Regions from separate parts of the Luteococcus sp. H91 genome, predicted to be linked through region 1. Evidence: predicted binding sites of a transcription regulator. Region 1 holds the regulator's gene; each other region holds the start of a gene.
The links. The regulator HrcA, encoded in region 1, represses chaperone genes, less so after heat shock. The targets are predictions, from matches to a motif close to TTGGCACTCGNNNNNNNCGAGTGCCAA.

Region 1 (7,797 bases):
CCGGCTTCTTCGGCGCCGCCTTCGCGCTGAAGGACAAGCGGATGGACCACGACACCCGCATGGTCTGGGCGGCCGGGCTGATCTTCGTCGGGCTGGCGGCCGTGGCCACCGCCGCGGTGCTGATGGTCTACGTGCTCCCGCTGAAGCACTGACCGTCCGCGCTCGGACAAGCCGCCGCTGGTCGGCGGATCAGCCGATGGTGCCGAAGCCGCCTTCCTTGCCCTTGCCGTCGCCCTTGTCCGAATCCTTGAGGTACTGCTCGAACTCGGCGGCCAGGTCGTCGCCGCTGGGCAGCTGGGATTCGTCCACCTCCGGCTGCGGCGCCGGCCCATTCAGCTCCCGGCCCTGGGTCGCCTGGTCATAGGCGGCCTCCATCTGGCCGATGGCCTCGGCATTCTCCGGGTTCTGCGCCACCAGCGCGTCGATCTCACGCAGGTACTCGTCGGCGGCGCTGCGCAGATCCGGCACGGCCAGGGCCAGCTCCGCGGCATCGGCAGCGGAATCCAGCAGGCGGACCGATCCGGCCGGGAACTCGGCGCCGGCCAGGTAGTGCGGCACGTGCACGGAGAAACCGACGGTGCGGATGTGGGCCTCGGGCAGCCGCACCTCCAGCAGCGCCTCCACCGAGGTGGGCAGCTGGATCTTGTCATGCATCGCGGCATAGCCGGTGATCAGCGACGGATCCACCGAGTGCGCCGTCAACCCCACCGGCCGGGTGTGCGGCGCGCCCCAGGGGATGCCGTGCAGCCCGACGGCCAGGGTGGTGCCCAGCTCCCCGAACAGGATCGACACCGCGGCGCAGAAACGCTCCCACTGGTAGTCCGGCTCGGGGCCGGTGAACAGCAGGAAGTCCTTGCCCGCGTCGTCGGTGACCACCCGCACCACCAGTTCCATCGGCTGGTAGTCGGTGTAGTGGTCCTTGTCGAAGGTGATGATCGGCCGGCGCGAGCGGTGGTCCACCAGCTGGTCGACGTCAAAGCGGGCGATGATCCGGCTGGGACGGGTATCCACCAGGTGCTGGGCGGCCATCTGCGCGGCCTGACCGGCGTCCATGAAACCGGACAGCGCAATCAGCGCCGGTGCGCCATAGCTGGGCGCACCCGACAGTTGGTAGAGCTCCCGGGGGTCCTTCATCACACCATCTCCATTGCAGCTAGTCAGTTGCGTTCTCAACGCCGCGAGGGGCCCCAGAATTCCCGTAGAAGCGGCCGAGGAAGTGCTCACGACAGGCCTCGAAGTCACCATCGTCCATCGCCTGGCGGATCGAATCCACCAGGCGCACCGTGAAGCGCTCATTGTGGATGGTGGCCAGCGTGGACGCCAGCATCTCCTTCGCCTTGAACAAGTGGTGCAGGTAGGCGCGGGTGTAGTGCTGGCAGGTGTAGCAGTCGCAGCCGTCCTCCAGTGGCACGAAGGCACGCCGGTTGCGGGCGGTGGTCAGGTTGTAGCGCCCGTCGGCGGTGTAGATGGCCGAATTGCGGGCCACCCGCGACGGATTGACGCAGTCGAAGGTGTCGGCGCCAGCCGCGACGGCGGCGAAGAAGTCATCCGGCTCGCTGATCCCCAACAGGTGACGGGGCTTGTCAAAGGGCAACTCCTCGCTCATCCAGCCGCAGATGGTGCCCAGGTTCTCCTTCTCCAGCGCACCGCCGTAGCCGAAGCCATCGAAGCTCTGCCCCTCGATCTCCATCGAGCCCAGGTCTCGGCAGGCCTTGCGCCGCAGATCCTCGTACTGGGCGCCCTGGATCACACCGAAGAGCGCCTGGTAGGGCTTGCCGGCCCGCTCGTCGGTGAGCCGCCGATGCTCGGCCAGGCAGCGTTCGGCCCAGCGACGGGTGCGCTCCAGCGCCTCCTCCTGGTAGCCGCGGGAATTGTGCAGGTGGGTCAGCTCGTCGAAGGCGAACATGATGTCGGCACCGATCTGGTGCTGCACCCGCATGCTCACCTCCGGGGTGAAACGATGCTTCGAGCCGTCCAGGTGACTCTTGAACGTCACGCCGTCGTCGTCGACGTGGGCCAGCCGCTCCTTGCCGGGAGCGACGGCATGATCCGCCTCCGCGCGTTTGGCGTCCATCTCGATCACCTTCTTGAAGCCGGAGCCCAGGCTCATCACCTGGAAGCCGCCGGAATCGGTGAAGGTGGGGCCTCCCCAGTTCATGAAACGGCCCAACCCACCGGCCTCGTCGATCAGGTCGCTGCCGGGCTGCAGGTAGAGGTGGTAGGCATTGGCCAGCACCGCCTGGGCGCCGAGTTCCTTGATGGATTCGGGCAGGACGGCCTTGACCGTGGCCTTGGTGCCGACGGCGATGAAGGCCGGGGTCTGGATCTCGCCGTGCGGGGTGTGGATGGTGCCGGTGCGGCCAATCCCGTTGTCCAACACGGTTCGCGGGGTGAAGGAGAAGTCAGTCATCAGCTCTGTTCCGCCCCCTCGACGGGCTCGGGGACCGTGGTTGGGTACTGCTCGGGGACCTTGGTCAGGTGCTGCGTCCTCGCCAGCAACTGCAGTTGGGCCAGCGCGACCACCCCCGCTGTGGACGTGCGCAGCACTCCGTCGCTGACCAGCACGGTCTGGGCGCCGGCGGCCTCGAAGGCGGCCAGCTCTTCGGGGCTGATCCCACCCTCCGGGCCGATGATGAACAGCACCTCCGTCCCTTCAGCAGGCGAGGGCCCCTCGACAGGCTCGGGGTTCGGGGTTGGGTCCTGCTCGGGGATCGTGGTTGGGTTGGGCAGCCGAATCTCGCTGATGTGCTGGGTGGCCGCCTCGTGCAGTACCAGCGCCAGCCCGGCCGCTTCGATCCGGGCGACGAGCTGCTTGGTGCTGACAAAACCCACGTCGGGGATGCGAAAGCGGCGGGACTGCTTCGCGGCCTCACGCGCCGTCGAGGACCATTTGACAAGGCCCTTCACGCTCTTCTCAGCACTCCAGCGGACGATCGAACGGCTGGCCTGCCAGGCCAGCACCTCGTCGATGCCCAGTTCGGTCATGGTTTCCACGGCCAGGTCGGAGCGGTCTCCCTTGGCCAGCGCCTGCACCCCGATCCAGCGGTAGGGCTGCGGGGTGGCGGCCAGCAGTTCGGCCACCTGGACGATGATCCCCTGCTTGGAGAGCTCCACCACCGGCCCGCGCACGGCCCGGCCGGTCCCGTCAGCCAGCAGGACGGACTCCCCCAGCTCGATCCGCTTCACGACGGCGGCATGGCGGCCCTCGTCGCCGGTGACCGCAACCCGGGCACCCACGACGACGTCGTCGAGCTCGGTCAGGAAGAGCGCGTCGCTCATCAGGCCCCGAAGGCTTCCTTGAGCCGGTCGAAAACGCCCTGCTTGCCCTTGTGCACCTGAGCGGTCACCTGCGTCTCGCCGCGCGCCTCGGCCAGCTGCTGGAGCAGGTCGCGCTGGTGGGAGTCGATCTTGGTGGGGGTCTGCACGACGAAGGTGATCCCAAGATCGCCTCGGCCATTGCCACGCAGGCGCGGGATGCCACGCCCGGTCACGGCCACCCGGGTGCCGCTCTGGGTGCCAGCCGGGATCTCCACCTCCAAGGTGCGCTCCGCCTCCTCGCTGTCCTCCCGCTCGGCCTCCAGAGTGTCGACGGTCAGCTTGGTGCCCAGAGCGGCGGCGGTCATGGGCACGCGCAGCACCATCTCCAGGTTCTCGCCGTCGCGCTTGAAGACCTCGTGGTTGGCCACCACCAGCTCGACGTACAGGTCGCCAGCGGGCCCGCCGCCGGGGCCGACCTCGCCCTGGCTCTCCAGGTGGATCCGGTTGCCGGTGCTGACGCCGGCGGGGATCTTGACGTTCAGGGTGCGGCTGGAGCGCACCCGGCCCTCACCGGAGCATTCTCCACAGGGATGCGGGATCACATTGCCGTAGCCACGGCAGTTCGGGCAGGGCTGGGAGGTGCGGATGTCGCCCAGGAAGGAGCGCTGGATCTGGGTGATCTCGCCATGGCCATTGCAGGTGCCGCAGGTGACGGGCTCGGCACCCTCGGCAGCACCGGAGCCGGTGCACTTGGGGCAGACCACGGCGGTCTCCACGTTCAACGGCTTGGTGACACCGAAGGCAGCCTCCGCCAGGGTCAGGCTCTGCCGGACAAGGGCATCCTGGCCGCGACGTACCCGGGAACGCGGGCCACGCTGGGCCTGCTGGCCGAACATCGCGTCCACCAGATTGGTGAAGTCGAAGCCACCGCCGAAACCACCGCCACCGGGGAAGCCACCGAAGCCACCACCGCCCATGCCGCCGAAGCCACCGCCCATCGGGTCGCCGCCGCGGTCGAAGATCGACTTCTTCTGGGGATCGGAGAGCACCTCATAGGCCTCCTGCACCTGCTTGAACTTCTCGTCGGCGTCGGGCTCATTGCTGACGTCGGGGTGCATCTTCATCGCCATCCGGCGATAGGCCTTCTTGATCTGCTCGGGCGTGGCATCACGATCGACGCCGAGAATCTCGTAGTAGTCAGAACTCATGGGTGTGAAAGTCATCCTTCTGCCAGGAAGCGGCCAACATAGCGGGCCACGGCGCGTACCGAGGCCATGGTTGAGGGGTAGTCCATTCGGGTGGGTCCAACGATTCCCAGACTGGCCCACGACTCGTCAGGGGAACCGTAGGCACTGGCCACCAACGATGTCGACTGGAGCCGCTCGTAGGGATTCTCCTGACCGATCCGTACCGTGACGTCACCGGCCAGGCCGGTGCTGGCCTCACCCAGCAGGTGCAGCAGCACCACCTGCTCCTCCAGGGCCTCCAGCACGGGGCGGACGGTGGTCTCGAACTGGTCACCGAAGCGGCTCAGGTTGGGCACTCCGGCCACGGCAACACGGGTCGACGGGTCATCGGCCAGCATCTCCAGCACCGTCGCCACCAGGGTGTTCGCCGAGGTGCGGGCGATGGTGGGCGGCAGTTCCGCCAGCAGGCTGGCCAGCCGATCGGCACCCTGCGCCGGGGTCAGCCCGACGACGGCCGCATTGAGCCTGCCCCGCAGCTCCGCGAGCGACTCCTCGGAGTGCATCGGCAGCTCCACGGAGCGCTGGTCCACCCGCCCGGTGGAATTGATCAGGATCACCAGTACGCGATCCGAGGTGAGACTGACCAGCTCGATGTGGCGCACCTGCGCCGACGAGCTGATCGGGTACTGCACGATCGCCACCTGCTGGGTGATCTGCGCCAGGATCCGGACGGTGCGGGTGACGATGTCGTCCAGGTCCAGCGCGCCGGCCATGAAGGTCTGGATGGCCCGCTTCTCCGCCGGCGAGAGCGGCTTGACCGTCGCCAATCGGTCAACGAAGAGCCGATAGCCCTTGTCGGTGGGGATGCGCCCGGCGCTGGTGTGCGGCTGGGTGATGTAGCCCTCCTCCTCCAGCACGGCCATGTCATTGCGGACGGTGGCCGGGGAGACATTGAGCTGGTGGCGTTCCACCAAGGCCTTGGAGCCGACGGGTTCCTTGCTGGACACATAGTCGGTGACGATGGCCTTGAGCACGTCCATCTTGCGATCGTCGAGCATCATCCCCTCCTCACGTCGAAATCTTGGCACTCACCCGGAGCGAGTGCCAGCATACGCGCCCGGAACACCCCAGCCCCAACCCAGACGCTTCAAGGCGTCGCTGGGGCGGCTGACCGTCACCCCGGCCTTCTTCGCACCACTGGAGTCCTCCGGCCTGCAGGAGCTGCCCGTGGCCACCACCTTCGCTCGGCAGATCGACGCGGTGCAGCCCGATCACACAGATCCCTTCGACCGTCTCATCTGTGCCCAGGCAGCCACGGAGGGACCAACCCTGGTGACCACTGACAAGCTTCTGCTGGCAGCACCGACAGTGAACACGCTCGACGCCCGGCGCTAGGCTCGGGCGCATGCGTGAATTCTCGATCGGTGACTGGCAGCCTGTCCGTGACAACGTCTACGTGGCGCAATTGCAACCCGCCGCCGTCAACGCCGGCCTGGTGATCGGCGAAGCCGGAGTGCTGCTGGTGGATTGTGGCTCCTCCCCCGCCCAGGGCCATGAGCTGGCCGCCTCTGCCGAGGCCCTGGCCGGGCGGCCCGTCACCCACGTCGTCGTCACCCACGCGCATTTCGACCACTTCTACGGCTTGGCCGGTGTGCACGCCCAGGCGCCGGAGGTGGTCAGCATCGGCCACGAGAACCTGGCCGCGCACCTGGACGGCAGCAATGATCCCGACGTCGATCCCGACGTGATCCGACGAGATCTGGGTTTCGAGCCGTCGGAGCTGGTGGCCCCCGGCACGCCGATCAGCTTCCTGCACGCCATCGATCTGGGCGACCGCGTGGTGGAGCTGGTCCATCTGGGCCCGGGGCACAGCGATTCCGACCTCTTCGTACAGATCCCTGACGCCCGGATCGTCTTCACCGGCGACATGATCGAGACCTCGTCGGATCCGATGGTGGGGCCGGATTCGCACGTCGACAGCTGGCCGCAGGCGATCGACGGGGTGGTGAAGAATGCCCGCGAGGATGCGCTGTTCATCCCCGGCCACGGGGCGGTCGCCACGCTGGAAGAAGTGACCAACCAGCGGGCCGCGATCTCCAAGCTCTGGTCCGCCGCCGAGGACTGTGTCAAGAACGGGATGAGCATGGACGAGGTGATCGCCGACCTGAATGGTGAGCGTCAGGTGGACTGGCCATTCGCACCGCAGGCCGTCGCCAATGCGCTCCCCTGGCTCTACCGGACGCTGGAGGCCAAGGGCGTGACCAAGAGCAAGTTCCTCCCGCTGGTCAACTGACCCCGGTTCACAGATCCGGTTCTCCCCAGACGGACTGCACCTGATCCCACAGCTCCGGTGTCGCGGCGCTGAGCAGCCCCGGGCCGGGCCAGTCGGGGGTGTAGTCGACGCCGCCCCAGCGTCGGGCCGCACCACCGATCTCACGCACCATCAGGGTGCCGGGCAGGTGGTCCCACGGATGCACCTGGCTGTAGACCAGGTAGTCCAGCTCGCCGGTGAGCAGCTTGGGGTAGTCGATCCCGCAGCACCAGGCGGAGCGCTCCACCGGAGCCAGCACACCTTCACCATCGAAACCATGCCGACGGTGCTTGCTGGTGGCCCCGACGGGCAGCTCGGGAAGGGGGTTGCGTACCAGCCGCTCGCCATTTCGCTCCACCCCGGCACCCTTCTCCGCGACGAACGACACTTCGTGCTCGGGCTGCCAGATCCAGCCGCGGGTCTGCTCACCATTGACGACTTCCGCGATCATCACCGCATGGTCCGGGCTGCCGGCGACGAAGTTCTTGGTGCCGTCCACCGGATCGACGGTGAACCCATGCGCCGCCCCGGCCAGGGTGTATTCCAACTCGGGCTGGTTGAAGCAGGCCTCCTCGCCCACCACGAGCGCGTCGGGGAACATCCGTCGCAGCTCCCGGGTGAGCAGCACCTCGGATTCGCGATCGGCAATGGTGACGTAGTCGCCCGGCTTCTTCTGCTCCACCTCGCCAGCCGCCAGCGCGCGGAAACGCGGGGTGATCACCTCCGCGGCCACTCGCTGCATCAGCTCGAGCACATCCTGCGTAGTCACCATGCCAACAGCCTATGCAGTGGGGCCCAAGAGTGCATCGCGGGGCGAGCCACACCGCCCGTCTGATCAAATCTGTTCGATGTGGTCCTGGGTGACGAAGTCGATCAGCTTCTCCACCTCGGTGTTGAAGCTGGGTTCCAGGTCTCGAAAACTGCTCACCCGGGCGAGGATCGCCTGCCAGGCCTGGGCGACGTCCTTCTGGTCCTGGTGCGGGAGGTTCAGTGCCGCCAGCGTGCCCTTCTTCCAGTCGACGTCCATCGGGATCTCGGGCC
Region 2 (7,797 bases), on a different contig from region 1:
CTGCCGCAGATGACCACCAGGGCGGCAGTTGCCAGCGCCGAGGTCTCGACCCCGCATCCCCACGTCAGCGCGACCGCCGCCAGGGAGCTGGCCGCGGCCACGACCAGCACCAGGGTGAGGCCGAAGTACATCATCCGACCGCCCGGGGCGCCCATCGCGGTGGGCATGGCCACGGCTCCCAGCGCGGCTCCCAGCAGCATGCCGACCACGGCCCCGCCCGGGACGGAACGCAGCTGCCAGGCAGCCAGCACCAGCAGCGCAACCAGCACGGCCAGCGCCAGGAGCACCGCGGCCGCCGAGATTGACTGGTAGGTCTGCATCCGAGGCTGGAAGAGCCCGTCGCGCCAGGCCCGGGAATTCACCCGGTGGGCCAACAACGTCAGCACCGCACCGTCAGCGGCCAATGCCACGGCGAACCGACGGGTTGCTAGCCCCTCGGTGCGGCTGGCGGCCACCAGCAGGGCAAGCACGCCAACCAGGCCACAGCCCAGGATCAGCGGATGGTGCACCACCAGCTGGGTGCTGGAGTGCACGGCGTTGCCCAGCGACTGTTGCCAGCCCGGATAGCCGTCCTGCGGAAAAGGGCTGCGACGGTAGGCGCGTCGGGCCCACAGCCCACGGGCGGCAAAACGCCCCAGCCCCACCAGACAGACCGGAATGGCGGTCGCCCACAGGGTGGCGGACCGCTTGGACACCAGCAGCAGGGCCACGCAGGCGCCCACCAGGGCCAGGGCCAGGAGTTCGTGGTGCAGGCAGGCCCACCAGCAGAGCAGGACGGTCACCCCCGCCAACCGAGGTGAGGGTCGCCGGGAGGTCTCCCACAGCTGCCGTAGGCAGACGAAGAGCAGCGCGCTGCCACCGACATAGCCGACGCAGGCGGACAGGAACATCACCGTCGAGCCTGCAATCGTCGGATCCTGCGCAAAGGTCGCGAACGGCAGCAGCGTCGCCAGCACGGCAACCACTACCCGTGGCCAGGGGTTGGCGACCCGTTGCTGGAGCACATCGGACAGCGGCCGCAGCAGGAAGTACAGGGCCAGCACCTGCGCCAGGCAGACCAGGGAAACCGTCGGACCGATCCAGTCCCGCAGCGACATCACGAGTTGGACGCCCATGTCCGCGAGCCGACCATTTCGATGGTCCAGGTCCTGCCAGGCCTGCACCGGAAGGCGCTGCCAGACCAAGCCACCCAAGGGCAGCCGGGAGCGGTTGGCAAAGTGCAGGTCATCCTGCGACCAGACCGGAACCCGCCAGAGGATGAGCCAGTAGCACCAGACGGTCAGGAAGGTCGCCCTGACATACCACTGGGTTCTGCGTTCGGACATGTGCGAACCCTAGACCAACCGCGCGCCGAGCCAGGGAATCTGCCGGATCAGGATCGTCGCCAGCAACGAGACCGCCAGCGCCATCAGCCACAGCGCCAGCACTCGGGGGACCATGGGCTCGATCGGGATAATCGAGTACTTGGTGGCCAGGCCGAGCACCAGGGGATGCACCAGGTAGATCCCGAGGGTGCGGGCCCCGAACCAGGCCAATGCGGCCTGGAGGCGTTGTCGACGCTGCAAGCGCTGCTCCTGGCTGCGGGCAAGGGCGAAGACCGCGACCCCGCTGATGACCACCGCCGGGGTGAGGTAGGCAAACCAGTAGCCGTCGGGCACTCCTCTTGCCCAGGACAGGCGCACGGTGAGCAGGAAGACGATGCTGATGGATCCGACCAGAGCCATCGGCAGCAGCCACCGGGGAACGCGCCGTGACGAGCTGGCGACCAGCGCCCCCAGCAGGACGAAGGGTGCGTAACCCGCCAGCTCCGGGCCGAGAACCCGATCCGCCATCCCGGAGAGGACCAGCGTCGGATCGAACTTCTCCGTCGCCTTCAACAGGACCATCACCAGCCACAGCACCACCAGATACCGGGCCAGCACACGGTTCTGGAAGATGTGCCAGAGCACGGGCATCAGCAGGTAGATGCCCATCATCACGGGCAGGAACCACAGGTGGTAGTAGCCACGAGGCATTTCCCTGATGACGGTCAGCACGGTGGGCTCCCGCCCCTTCTCGAACGCAGCGAAGAGCCGGTAGACCATGGCCCAGAAGATGAAGGCGCTGGCTAGCCGGGGCAACGACCCCCTCAGCATCGCTCTGGGGGTCACGGGTGCGGACCGGGTGAGGAAGAGGGCGCCAGTGATCATGAAGAAGACGGGCACACTCCATCGCACCGCCGAGTCCAGCAGGGCCAACCCCACCCAGGAGGCGCCGCGCAGCGGCACCTTGGCCCAGCAGAGCGCCGCCGCGTGCAGCAGGACGACGGCCACCGCCGCCGCGCAACGCAGCAGATCCAGGTAGGCGACCCGGGTGTCCCGGGGGACAGACGTCATGGTGGCTCCGAGGGTTGTGGGCGGGGGCTCCGGCACGACAACCTACCCTGTGTCAACGCCGCACGAGGGCGGCTCCCCGGTGGGGAACCGCCCTCGTGGTGATTCGTCGTGGTGGATGGATCAGAAGTCCATGCCACCCATGCCGCCGTCGGCGCCGCCGGGCATGGCGGGAGCCTTCTCCGGCTTGTCGGCGATGACGGCCTCGGTGGTGAGGAAGAGGGCCGCGATGGAGGCCGCGTTCTGCAGGGCAGAGCGGGTCACCTTGGCCGGGTCGATGATGCCCGACTCAACCATCTTCACGTACTCGCCGGTGGCGGCGTTCAGGCCCTCACCGACGGGCAGGTTGGCCACCTTCTCCGCGATGACGCCACCCTCGAGGCCGGCGTTCAGCGCGATCTGGCGCAGCGGGGCCTGGGCGGCCTGCAGCACGATCTGGGCGCCGGTGAGCTCGTCGCCTTCCAAGCCGTCGAGCTTGACGTTCTTGGCGGCCTGGATCAGCGCCACGCCACCGCCTGGGACGATGCCCTCCTCGACCGCGGCCTTGGCATTGCGGACGGCGTCCTCGATGCGGTGCTTGCGCTCCTTGAGCTCCACCTCGGTGGCCGCGCCGACCTTGATCACGGCAACGCCGCCGGCCAGCTTGGCGAGGCGCTCCTGCAGCTTCTCGCGGTCGTAGTCGGAGTCCGAGTTCTCGATCTCCTTGCGGATCTGCGAGACCCGACCGGCGATCTGGTCGGCATCGCCGGCGCCGTCGACGATGATCGTCTCGTCCTTGGTGATGCGGACGCTGCGGGCCTGGCCCAGCAGCTCCAGGGTGGCGGCCTCCAGCGAGAGGCCGACCTCCTGGCTGATGACGGTGCCACCGGTGAGGATGGCGATGTCGGCCAGCATGGCCTTGCGACGGTCACCGAAGCCGGGGGCCTTGACGGCAACCGACTTGAAGGTGCCACGGATCTTGTTGACGATCAGGCCGGCCAGGGCCTCGCCGTCGGTGTCCTCGGCGATGACCAGCAGCGGACGGCTGGACTGCATCACCTTCTCCAGCACCGGCAGCAGCTCCTTGAGCGAGGAGACCTTGCCGTCGACCAGCAGGACGTAGGGGTTCTCCAGCTCCGCCACCATCGCCTCGGTGTCGGTGACGAAGTAGGGGCTGATGTAGCCCTTGTCGAAGCGCATGCCCTCGGTCAGCTCGAGGTCGAGCCCGAAGGTGTTGGACTCCTCGACGGTGATGACGCCTTCCTTGCCGACCTTGTCCATCGCCTCGGCGATGATCTCGCCGACGGTGGTGTCAGCGGCGGAGATCGACGCGGTGGCGGCAATCTGCTCCTTGGTCTCGACGTCGATCGCCATGGTGCCCAGCTCTTCGCTGATGGCCTTGACGGCGGCCTCGATGCCCTTCTTCAGGCTCATCGGGTTGGCGCCGGCGGTGACATTGCGCAGGCCCTCACGGACCATTGCCTGGGCCAGCACGGTGGCGGTGGTGGTGCCGTCGCCCGCGACGTCGTCGGTCTTCTTGGCGACCTCCTTGACGAGCTCCGCACCGATCTTCTCGAAGGGATCCTCGAGCTCGATCTCCTTGGCGATGGACACGCCGTCATTGGTGATGGTGGGGGCGCCCCACTTCTTCTCCAGGACGACATTGCGGCCCTTGGGGCCGAGGGTGACCTTGACCGCGTCCGCCAGCGTGTTCATGCCACGCTCGAGCCCGCGGCGGGCCTCGATGTTGAATTCGATCAGCTTTGCCATGGTCTTTCGGGAGTCCTCCCGCGTCGGGGGCTTGGAGCCCCGGTTCTGTCAGGTGTCTGGGTGGAGGTTCTCGATGCCCGCGACGGACGGCTCCTTCGAGCCTCACCTGAACCTCACTGTTTGGCACTCGATCAGGCCGAGTGCCAAGTCCATGTTTAGCACTCGACACAAGCGAGTGCAAAGCCCCGGCACCCCTCGGAGGCACAATGAACTCATGACCAAGCCCTCCCCCGCGCGGCTGCCCGCCTCGCGTCGCATGATTCTGGTGCGCAATGCCGGGAACTGGTTGAACCTGAGCACCCCGCTGGGCCTGGCCGTCGCGGTGGCCGGCCGGGCGCGGGTGCGCCGCGGCCCACGCGGCCTGTGGTTTGCCGACGGCTATCGCCCGAGCTACCCCAATGGCGGCGCCTTCACCATCGGCAACGTGATCGCCACCCACCATGAGGACATCGACGCGCTCTTCGCGCGTCGCCCCGGGCTGCTGGAGCACGAGGAGAGCCACGCCTGGCAGTGGACGATGTGCGCCGGGCTGCCCTTCCTGCCGCTCTATGGCGTGATGGCCGCTTGGTCCCTGGTGCGACACCGGGATCTGGCGACGGGCAACTTCTTCGAATGCCAGGCCGACCTGGTGGACGGCGGCTATCGCGATCGGGAATGACCCCGCTCCCGACTGCGCCCGAGCATGCAGAACGCCCGCCGCGCGAGGCGACGGGCGTCCGGAACAGCTGGGACCTGATCAGTTCTTCAGGTCGTTGACCGCATCGTTGAACTTGTCCTTGCCCTGCTCAACCTTCTGGCCAACCTCACCGTCGAACTGCTGGGCTGCGCCCTCAGTCTGGAGCTGCTCGTTGTCGGTGGCGTCGCCAGCGGTCTCCTTGACCTTGCCGACGACCTGGTCCTTGGCGTTCTCGAACTTGTCCGCGATTCCCATGGGCACACTCCTTGATTTGGACCCCGGCAGCTCCCGGGATGGTGCTCTCGACGCTAGACCCCCGCAGCACCCCAGACCAGCACTTCCGCCCCCAGCGAACGACGGATCAGCGCGGCAGCCGAGCCGCGGAGCGCGCCTGCTGGCGATTCTCCCGCAACCGACGCAGTCGCCTGACCAGCAACGGGTCGTGCTGCAGCGCCGCCGGCTCGTCGATGATCTGGTTCAACAGCTGGTAGTAACGCGGCATCGAGAGGTCGAAGCGGGCCCGGATCTCCTGCTCGCGCAGGCTGCGGCTGCCCGTCCAGCTGCGTTCGAAGTCCAGGATGGCGGCCTGGCTCTCCCCCAGTGCGGGCAGGTCATCGTGACGCACGGCTTCAGACATGCGCTCGATTCTAGGTACGGCCGCCCCACCGATCGGGGAGGCGCGTCGATCGAGTGACCCGAAACCTGACAGACTGGGGTGCGCACTCCAACCGTCGAGCCAAGGGGAACCAGACAATGCAGCCGATGTCGGGAGCCATCCAGAACTATGCGTGGGGATCGACCACCTCGATCCCGGAGACCCTTGGCTTCCCCCAGACCGGCGAGCCGCAGGCCGAGTACTGGCTGGGAGCGCACGCCAGCGCACCGTCGACGGTGGGCGATGACAACCTGGCGGAGCTGATCGAGCGCCAGCCACAGATCGTGGGCGAGGCCAGCGTGCGGCAGTTCGGCCCCCGACTGCCCTACCTGCTCAAGGTGCTGGCCGCCAACCGCCCGCTCTCGCTGCAGGTGCACCCGTCACGCGAGCAGGCCGAGGTGGGCTTCGCGCAGGAGAATGCCGACGGCGTCCCGCTCGACGACCCGACCCGGACCTACAAGGACGACTGGCCCAAGCCGGAGCTGATGCTCGCGCTGACCCCCTTCGACGCGCTGTGCGGTTTCCGCGACCCCCAGCAGACCGCCGACCTGTTCGAGGCGCTGGAGATCCCCGAGGTGGACCAGATGGTGGCACCGCTGCGGCTGCGGGGCGGCTCGGCCGGCCTGGCCGAGGTCTTCCTGGATGCCCTGGGCCAGAGCGACGAGCGTCGCGACCTGGTCAATGCGGTGGCCGCCAAGTGCGTGCAGCACGTGGACGACGAGGGCCCCTTTGGCGATTTCTGCCGCACCGCGGTGATGCTCGACGAGTTCTACCCGGGCGACGCCTCGATCCTGGCCGCGCTGATGATGAACCGCTTCACCATGCAGCCCGGCGAAGGCGTCTTCCTGCCCGCTGGCAACCTGCACGCCTACCTCAAGGGCACCGGCATCGAGATCATGGCCAATTCGGACAATGTGCTGCGCGGGGGACTGACCCCCAAGCACATCGATGTCGACGCGCTGGTCTCCGTGGTGGACTTCGACGCCGCCCCCGTGGAGTTGGTGCGCGCCGTCGAGGAGGCCCCCGGGCTGCTGCGCTACCCCACCCCTGCCCCGGAATTCGCCCTGTGGCAGCTGGAGTTGACCGGCGACCTCGAGGTCTCGCTGCCCGCCAGCGACACCGGCCGCATCCTGCTGGTGATCGACGGCAGCTTGCGCGACGCCAACGGGATGGAGCTGGGCAAGGGCAAGGCCGCCTTCCTGCCGGCCGGCGAGCACGCCACGGTCAGCGGCCAGGCGACGGCCTTCCTGGCGGCCCCCGGCATCTGACGCCCCCAAAGCTGGGCGCGGCTTGTCCAAGCAGCGCCCCACCGGCACAATTGACCGGTCGGCCCAGCATCAGCACGATCCTGGGGCGACACGCCCCAGTAGCTCAGTAGGTAGAGCGCCTCTCTTGTAAAGAGGATGTCGCGGGTTCGACTCCTGTCTGGGGCTCCATCACCGGGGTCAGTCCTGCACCAGCGGGCGCCCGGCCGCCTTCCAGCCACGCATCCCACCAGCCAGTTCCACGGCATCGATGCCATGCTCGCGCAGCAGGGTCGTGGCCTTCTTCGCCTTGCTGCCACCACCGCAGGTGACCGGCAACGGCCCCTCGGTGACGGGCAGGTCGATCAGCCGGGCCACCAGCTGGTCGAGCGGAATGTGGACCGCGCCGGGGGCGTGCCCCTCGGCCCACTGGGCCTGGGCACGCACGTCCAGGATCACGGCGTCGTCGGCCAGCTCGTCGGGCGTGGTCTGCGGCAGGGTTTCGTCCATGCCTCCATTGTGCCGGTCGGGCCAAGTGGCATTCACATACCCCACTGGGTATCGTGGGAGCTGCACTCCCACGTGGAAGGAAAGCCCATGAAACTCGTCGTCGTCGGTGGCGTCGCCGCCGGAATGTCCCTGGCAGCCCGGGCCCGCAGGCTCGACGAGCATGCCGAGATCGTCGTCCTCGAACGCTCCCACCATGTGTCCTTCGCCAACTGCGGCCTGCCCTACCACATCGGCGAGGTGATCACCGATCGCGATCGGCTGCTGCTGCAGACCCCCGAGAGCCTGCGGGAGAGCCTCAACCTGGACGTTCGCCTTCGCCAGGAAGTGGTCGACGTCGACGCCCCGAACCGCACCGTGACCGTCCGGGACCTGGATTCCGGCCGGGAGTACCAGGAGAACTACGACGAGCTGGGGCTGTGCATGGGCGCTCGGGCGGTCATTCCGCCGGTTCCCGGCGCCGACCTGCCGGGCATCCACGTGCTGCGCAGCCTCGGCGACATGGACCGGATCAAGCAGCGGGTGGATCGTGACCCCGCGGGCCTGCGCGCCCTGGTGGTGGGCGCCGGCTTCATCGGTCTGGAGGCCGCGGAG
Region 3 (7,797 bases), on a different contig from region 1:
TGGTGGAACCGCACGGCGCCGTGATCCGGGCCGGCGCCCTGGATCGGATTGCCGACGGCCTGTGGCTGCTGGACCCACACGTGGCGTATCTCAGTGGCAATGCGCCGGTGACCAGCCCCTTTGCCACCTGCTTCGAGATCCTGGAGGTGCTGGACAACAACCCCAAGACGTTGAAGGCCTGGGTGCGGGAGCACCGCGTCGGGACGCTGGAGATCAAGAAGCGCGCCCTCGACGTGGACCCGGCTGAACTGCGCAAGAAGCTGCAACCCAAGGGCCCCAACAGCGCCACGATCGTGCTGGCCCGAACGCCAGACGGGGCCCGGGCACTCATGGTGCGTCGGACCCCGTCGGCTGCCTGACCGGGTTGCGTCCTCAGGCGCGGTAGGTGCCCCACATGGCTGCCATCCGGTCCACCTGGCCCTGGGTGAACTGCGTCAGGCACGGATCATTGGAATAGTCCATGTAGTTGTGGATCGGGTCCGTCCCCGACGCAGTGCAGGTGTCGCGACCGGTCGGGCAGCCCGACGCCGGGCTGGCCTCCGCGGCGGTGTCGGCCACCTCGTCGCCACCCGCACAACCGCCCTGGAAGGTGTGGTACAGGCCCATCCAGTGGCCAATCTCGTGGGTGGCGGTGTCACCCTCGCTGTAGCCGGGGAAGGCTCCGGGCTGGCCCTCCAGGGTGCGACGGTCGATCATCAGCCCGTCCATCCCCGGGTTCCTGGCGTAGTCCGACGGGAAGGTGGCCCAGCCAAAGAGCTGACCGCCCGAGCTGCCCAACCCGGTGATCCAGATGTTGAGTGTCTTGGCGTCACCCACCCGGCTGGCCTTGATCTGTTTCTCCACCCGGGAGCCGGGGGAGACCTTGTTGGCCCAGGTGGACTTGGTGATCCGATTGGTCTTCACCAGGCTGAAGGAGAAGCCGGAGCCGGCCAGGGCGCCGCTGTTGCTGCCGGCATAGGCCGCATTCAGCACCTGGAGCTGGCGTGCGATCACCGCATCGCTGACATTGGTGGCGGCGGTTCCGTCGTTGATCACGTGCACGTACACCGGGATGACGGCCGAGGCGGTGCCGCTCACCAGATCGGCGGCGGTGCCAACATCGGTGGTGCCCAGCTTGTTCTTCATGTCGGTCTTGAACTTGGTCTCGCGGCCGCGGGTTTGCTCCGCGGTGAAGTCGTGCGGATCCTTGGCGCCGCGAGCCGCACTGGCGGGCTGGTAGCAGGTGCTGGCTGGGCTGGCGACGGGTGCCGCGGCCGGAGCGGAGGCGACGGGCGACGCGCCGAAGGTCACCAGGCCAAGCGAGGCGAGAGGCAGCAAGGCGCGGGCAGTTCGAGCAGAAGCCATGGGAGTGGGTCCTTTCCGACGGCCCCGAGTGGGGCGGGTGGCGGTCACGCTAGGGCCACCAATCCCTTTCCGTACAGGGATTCAGCGAATTTCTGGGATTCCCTACCAAACATCGCGAGGGCTGGCATCATGAGCGGGTTCGCTAGCACTCGGCTTGAAGGAGTGCCAGCGTCGGTATAACTTGGTTCTTGGCACTCGCCATGTGTGAGTGCCAACAGCCGTCGGCGGCACCCGCGACGACGCCCCGGCTGCTCCACATGACCTTGAAGATCGACGCCGAATCATCGGCGCTACTAGTCAGAAAGGGGTTTGACGTGGCAACCACGATCAAGCCGCTCGAGGACCGCGTCCTCGTCCAGCCGCTGGAAGCAGAGCAGACCACCGCCTCGGGCCTGGTGATCCCCGACACCGCCAAGGAGAAGCCGCAGGAGGGCAAGGTCGTTGCGACCGGTCCCGGCCGCTTCGACGACAAGGGCGTTCGTGTCCCGATGGACGTCGCCGAGGGTGACGTCGTCGTCTTCAGCAAGTACGGCGGCACCGAGGTCAAGTACGACGGCCAGGAGTACCTGCTCCTGAACGCTCGCGACATCCTCGCGATTGTCACCAAGTGACCGCGAGGGGGGCGACCCCCTCGATCCCCCGCGCTCGGATCGCGCCTCGCTCGCAAGCTCGCTGCGATCCGAGTAAGGAAATCTCTTCGCGCGCGGCCGGCGACCGTGCCGGCCGCGCGCGAACCACATCTCTTCAACTCCCCAGGAGTATTGAATGCCCAAGATTTTGCAGTTCGACGAGGAGGCCCGCCGCTCGCTCGAGCGTGGCGTCGACACCCTCGCCAACACCGTCAAGGTGACCCTCGGCCCGAAGGGCCGCTACGTCGTGCTCGACAAGAAGTGGGGCGCCCCCACCATCACCAACGACGGCGTGACCGTCGCCCGTGAGGTGGAGCTGGACGACCCCTACGAGAACCTCGGCGCGCAGCTCGCCAAGGAAGTCGCCACCAAGACCAATGACGTCGCCGGTGATGGCACCACCACCGCCACCGTGCTGGCCCAGGCGCTGGTGCACGAGGGCCTCAAGGCCGTCGCCTCCGGTTCCAACCCCGTCGGTCTGAAGCGCGGCATCGAGCAGGCCGTCGCCGCCGTCGAGGCCGAGCTGAAGAAGGTCGCCAAGCCGATCGAGACCACCGAGGACATGGCCGCCGTGGCCACCATCAGCTCCCGCGACGAGGTGATCGGCAAGCTGATCGCCGACGCCTTCGACAAGGTAGGCAAGGACGGCGTGATCACCGTCGACGAGTCCCAGACCTTCGGCACCGAGCTGGAGTTCACCGAGGGCATGCAGTTCGACAAGGGCTACCTGTCCCCGTACATGGTCACCGACGCCGATCGGATGGAGGCCGTCCTGGACGACCCCTACATCCTGATCCACTCGGGCAAGATCAGCTCGATGAATGACCTGCTTCCCCTACTGGAGAAGGTCATCGGCGCCAAGGGCACCCTGTTCATCGTGGCCGAGGACGTCGACGGCGAGGCTCTGTCCACCCTGGTGGTCAACAAGATCCGCGGCACCTTCACCAGCGTCGCCGTCAAGGCCCCGGCCTTCGGTGACCGTCGCAAGGCCATGCTGGAGGACATCGCGATCCTCACCGGCGGCCAGGTGGTTGCCCCCGAGGTCGGCCTCAAGCTGGACCAGGTTGGCCTGGAGGTGCTGGGCCGCGCCCGCCGTGTCGTGGTCAGCAAGGACAACACCACCATCGTCGACGGTGCCGGTGAGTCCGACGAGGTGCAGGCGCGCGTCGCGCAGCTGCACGCCGAGATCGAGCGTTCCGACTCCGACTGGGACCGCGAGAAGCTGCAGGAGCGGGTTGCCAAGCTGGCCGGTGGTGTCTGCGTGATCCGCGTCGGCGCCGCCACCGAGGTGGAGCTGAAGGAGACCAAGCACCGCATCGAGGACGCCGTTTCCGCTACTCGCGCGGCCATCGAGGAGGGCATCGTCGCCGGTGGCGGCTCCGCCCTGGTGCACGCCGCCCGCGTGCTGGAGGACGGTCTCGGCCTGGAGGGCGACGAGAGGGCCGGCGTCCAGATCGTCAAGAAGGCCGTCGTCGAGCCGCTGCGCTGGATCGCCGAGAATGGTGGCGAGCCCGGTTACGTGATCGTCAGCAAGGTCGCCGAGCTGGAGCCCGGCAATGGCTACAACGGCCGCACCGGCGAGTATGTCAATCTGGTCGAGGCCGGCGTGATCGACCCGGTCAAGGTCACCCGCTCCGCCCTGGCCAATGCGGCGTCCATCGCGGCGCTGCTGCTCACCACCGAGACCCTGGTGGTGGACAAGCCGGAGGAGTCCGACGAGGACGCCCACCAGCACTGAGCACCCGTGTGAGTACTGCTGCTTGACCACTGCGCCCGCCCGGTCTTCCGGGCGGGCGCAGTGCATTTCCGGGGCTCTCCGGCCAGGAGTTCCTGGGCACTGCCGGGCCGACACGCCGCCGGAGCCGTTGTGTGGGTTCCGCAGCGGCCCTGGGGAAGTGATGGCTTACCATGAGCAGCGGCGAGAACTGTTTTTACCCTGCCTGAGTGGTCCGTGCGTTGGCGCATCGACGACAGGTGCCCAACCCATCCGGAGAAGCCGCCGTCGGCTCCCCGGGCGAGTGGAACGTTCAAGCCTCGGTAACAGCGGCGTTCCGGCGCCCGACGAAAGAGACCCTATGTCCACTCCCGCGGCCCCCTCGGCGGCCAAGCAGGCCCAGGCGCACGTACAGCGCTTCGGCACCTTCCTCTCGGGCATGATCATGCCCAATATCGGCGCCCTCATCGCGTGGGGCCTGATCACCGCCCTGTTCATTGAGAAAGGCCCCTTCCCGATCGGCCGGATCGGCGGTTTCGGTGAAACCCTGATCAACGGCGTCGCGGTGGCCAATCCCGGCATCGTCGGCCCCTCCATCACCTACCTGCTGCCCCTGCTGATCGCCTTCCAGGGCGGCAAGATGGCCTACGACAACAAGACCCGCGGCGGCGTGATCGGCGCCATCGCCACCATGGGCGTCATCGCTGGTGTGCCCGGCAGCCCGATGTTCCTGGGCGCCATGGTGATGGGTCCGCTCGGCGGCTGGACCATGAAGAAGCTCGACCAGTTGTGGGAGGGCAAGATCAAGGCCGGCTTCGAGATGCTGGTCAACAACTTCTCCGCCGGCATCTGGGGCATGATCCTCGCGATCGGCGGTCTGTACCTGCTCAGCCCCGTGGTGCATGCGGTGATGTCCGCCCTCGGTTCGGTCGTCGGCGTGCTGGTGCGCAACAACCTGCTGCCTGTCGCCTCGGTGCTGATCGAGCCCGCGAAGGTGCTCTTCCTGAACAATGCGATCAACCACGGTGTGCTCACCCCGCTGGGCCTCGACATGGTCAGCCAGACCGGCAAGTCGATCCTCTTCCTGCTCGAGGCGAACCCCGGCCCCGGCTTCGGTGTGCTGCTGGCCTACATGCTCTTCGGCAAGGGTGCCGCCAAGGCCTCGGCCCCCGGTGCCGCGCTGATCCACTTCCTCGGTGGTATCCACGAGATCTACTTCCCCTACATCCTGATGAAGCCCGCCCTGCTGCTGGCCACCATCCTGGGCGGCGCCACCGGCGTTGCCACCAACATGCTGCTCGGTGCAGGCCTGAAGGGCCCCGCCGCTCCCGGTTCGGTGATCGCCATCTCCGCCATGGCCGGCGGTGACATTGCCAAGGTCTGGATCGCCATCCTGCTGGCCACCGTGGTCTCCTTCCTGGTGGCTGCCGTGATCCTCAAGATGGACAAGTCCAGCGACGGCGACCTGGCCAAGGCCACCGCCGAGATGGAGGCCATGAAGGGCAAGAAGTCCTCGGTGGCCGGCAACCTCGTCGCCCCCACGGGCGAAATCAAGAACATCGTCTTCGCCTGCGACGCCGGCATGGGTTCCTCCGCAATGGGCGCCTCGGTGCTCCGCAACAAGATCAAGGACGCCGGCTACGGCGACGTGAAGGTCACCAATGAGGCCATCGCGAACCTCAAGGACGTCTATGACATCGTCGTGACCCAGGAGACCCTGGCCCCGCGCGCCATCCCGAAGGTTCCCAGCGCCACCGTGCTGACCGTCGACAACTTCATGAACTCGCCTCGCTACGAGGAGGTCGTGGAGATGATCCGCACCCAGCGTTCCGGCTCCGCCGCCCCGGCCGCCCCGGTGGCTGCCGCCGCCGTGACCGGTGCCGCCGCTGCCCAGGACGAGGCCCCCGCGGCCGACATCCTGAGCACCGAGAGCATCCAGCTCGGCGCGCACGCCGTGGACAAGGGCGATGCCATCACCCAGGCCGGTCAGCTGCTGGTGGCCCGCGGTGCCGTGGACGGCGCCTACGTCGACGCGATGCACAAGCGTGAGGAGTCGGTCAGCACCTACATGGGCAACTTCCTGGCCATCCCGCACGGCACCAATGACGCCAAGGAGCACATCAAGAGCTCCGCGATGAGCTTCATCCGTCTGGACCAGCCGCTGGACTGGAATGGCAACCAGGTCAAGTTCGTCGTCGGCATCGCCGGCAAGAACAAGGAGCACCTGCAGATCCTGGGCAAGCTCGCCAAGATCTTCTCCAACAACGAGTCCGTGCAGGCCCTGGAGAACGCCAGCTCCGCTGACGAAGTGGCCGCGATCCTCGGAAAGGTCAATTCCTGATGAAGAAGGCAGTGCACTTCGGTGCCGGCAACATCGGCCGCGGCTTCGTCGGCCTGCTGCTGAACGAGGGCGGCTATGAATTGACCTTCGCCGACGTCGCCGACGCGTTGATCGACCAGCTCAAGGCGGCCGAGAGCTACACCGTGCACGAGGTGGGCGAGGGCGGCCAGGAGCACGTGATCAGCGGCTTCAAGGCGATCAATTCCAAGACCGAGGCCGAGGCGCTGACCGCGGCGATCGCCGAGGCCGACGTGGTGACCTGCGCGGTGGGCCCGAACATCCTCAAGTTCATCGCCCCCGCCATCCGCGCCGGCATCGACGCCCGTCCGGCCGACGCCCCGATGGTGGCGGTGATGGCCTGTGAGAATGCCATCAACGCCACCGACGGGCTCAAGGGCTTCATCCTGGGCGACAACCCGGCCGACGTGGAGACCAAGGCGATCTTCGCCAACACCGCCGTCGACCGGATCGTCCCCAACCAGCCCGAGGGGATGGGCCTGGACGTCAACGTCGAGCCCTACTACGAGTGGGCGATCGAGGAGCCGGCCTTCGAGGGCAACAAGCCCGAGATCCCCGGCGCCACCTGGGTGGAGAGCCTGGCGCCCTACATCGAGCGCAAGCTGTTCACGGTCAACACCGGCCACGCCGCCACCGCCTACTTCGGCTACGGCGCGGGCATCGAGAAGATCTCCGACGTGCTGGCCCAGCCGGAGCTGAAGGACAAGATCTACGCGGTGCTGCAGGAGACCAAGAGCCTGCTGGTGGCCAAGTACGGCTTCGAGCCCGAGGTGCAGGAAGCCTACGTGCAGAAGATCCTCAAGCGCTTCGCCAACCCGGAGCTGCCCGACACGGTGACCCGCGTCGGCCGTTCCCCGCTGCGCAAGCTGTCGCGCCACGAGCGTTTCGTCGGCCCCGCCGCCGAGCTCGCCGAGCGCGGGATGGAGTCGAAGGCCCTGCAGGCCGCCATGCTCGGCGCCATGCTCTTCGACGTCAAGGAGGATCCGGAGGCGGTGCAGGTCGGCCAGATCCTGGCGGACAACGCCCCCGAGGCTGCCGTGACCGCCTTCACCGAGCTGGACGCCTCGCACCCGCTGTTCGCGCAGCTGGTGGAGGTCGTCACCGCGGCCCGGGCCCAGCGCAACGCCGACTGAGCACATCACCAACAGTGGCTGAGCTTGTCGAAGCCACGACGGCCGTCCCTCACCGAGGGGCGGCCGTCGTCGTGTTCCGGCCGCCCGGGGCCGGGCGGTCAGGGCTGGGCATCAGCCTGCCGCCAGCCCAGCTCTCGTTCGGCCTGCCCGGCCAGCGCGAAGATGAGCTCGTCGCGGCCGCGACGAGCGACCACCTGCACCCCGATCGGCAGCCCATCGGGTGCGGAGGCGACGGGCAGCGACGCCGCCGGATGGCCAGTCACATTGAACAGCGAGGTGCAGGCGCTCAACGGCACCGAGCGCCAGATCGCCCGCGCCCAGCCGACGCCGTTCAGTTGACCGAGCTCGGGCGTGGGGCAGGCCATGGTGGGCATCACCAGCAGGTCGGCATCGCCGAACAACTCATCCACCCGCTCGGCCAGGCGCGGGGCAGCCTGCTCTGCGCGTCGCAGGCGGCCGGAGTGCCCCGGCAACCGTCCCCGGGCGGCCGCCACCCTGGTCAACCGCTCCAGCCGTTCGGGGTGCTCAACGGCCTCGGCCTCCTCGGCGATACCCGCGAGCATCATCGGCAGGAAGGCAGTGGTGTGATTGGGCAGCCGCCCAGCCAGCGGCGCGACG

Region 2: a site for HrcA is predicted at 4,242-4,268, ahead of groL (chaperonin GroEL). Genes of this name have one in related genera too.
Region 3: a site for HrcA is predicted at 1,487-1,513, ahead of groES (co-chaperone GroES). Genes of this name have one in related genera too.

What each region holds. Positions count from the first base shown of each region.
Region 1 covers NZ_JBCDMV010000008.1:180,658-188,454, forward strand. The annotation lists gene AAEX57_RS06090 (hypothetical protein) at 1-152, shown strand, start outside; gene AAEX57_RS06095 (PAC2 family protein) at 190-1,134, opposite strand; gene tgt (tRNA guanosine(34) transglycosylase Tgt) at 1,154-2,410, opposite strand; gene AAEX57_RS06105 (16S rRNA (uracil(1498)-N(3))-methyltransferase) at 2,410-3,279, opposite strand; gene dnaJ (molecular chaperone DnaJ) at 3,279-4,466, opposite strand; gene hrcA (heat-inducible transcriptional repressor HrcA) at 4,478-5,503, opposite strand; gene AAEX57_RS06120 (hypothetical protein) at 5,673-5,840, shown strand; gene AAEX57_RS06125 (MBL fold metallo-hydrolase) at 5,851-6,738, shown strand; gene AAEX57_RS06130 (inositol monophosphatase family protein) at 6,746-7,528, opposite strand; gene AAEX57_RS06135 (DUF3097 family protein) at 7,592-7,797, opposite strand, start outside.
Region 2 covers NZ_JBCDMV010000020.1:36,070-43,866, forward strand. The annotation lists gene AAEX57_RS10670 (hypothetical protein) at 1-1,325, opposite strand, end outside; gene AAEX57_RS10675 (acyltransferase) at 1,335-2,375, opposite strand; gene groL (chaperonin GroEL) at 2,496-4,121, opposite strand; gene AAEX57_RS10685 (hypothetical protein) at 4,336-4,779, shown strand; gene AAEX57_RS10690 (CsbD family protein) at 4,858-5,052, opposite strand; gene AAEX57_RS10695 (DUF3263 domain-containing protein) at 5,159-5,434, opposite strand; gene manA (mannose-6-phosphate isomerase, class I) at 5,560-6,720, shown strand; tRNA gene AAEX57_RS10705 (tRNA-Thr) at 6,813-6,888, shown strand; gene AAEX57_RS10710 (rhodanese-like domain-containing protein) at 6,898-7,206, opposite strand; gene AAEX57_RS10715 (FAD-dependent oxidoreductase) at 7,294-7,797, shown strand, end outside.
Region 3 covers NZ_JBCDMV010000018.1:1,494-9,290, forward strand. The annotation lists gene AAEX57_RS09395 (THUMP-like domain-containing protein) at 1-359, shown strand, start outside; gene AAEX57_RS09400 (zinc metalloprotease) at 373-1,344, opposite strand; gene groES (co-chaperone GroES) at 1,659-1,955, shown strand; gene groL (chaperonin GroEL) at 2,110-3,711, shown strand; gene AAEX57_RS09415 (PTS mannitol transporter subunit IICBA) at 4,049-6,028, shown strand; gene AAEX57_RS09420 (mannitol-1-phosphate 5-dehydrogenase) at 6,028-7,179, shown strand; gene AAEX57_RS09425 (amidase) at 7,278-7,797, opposite strand, start outside.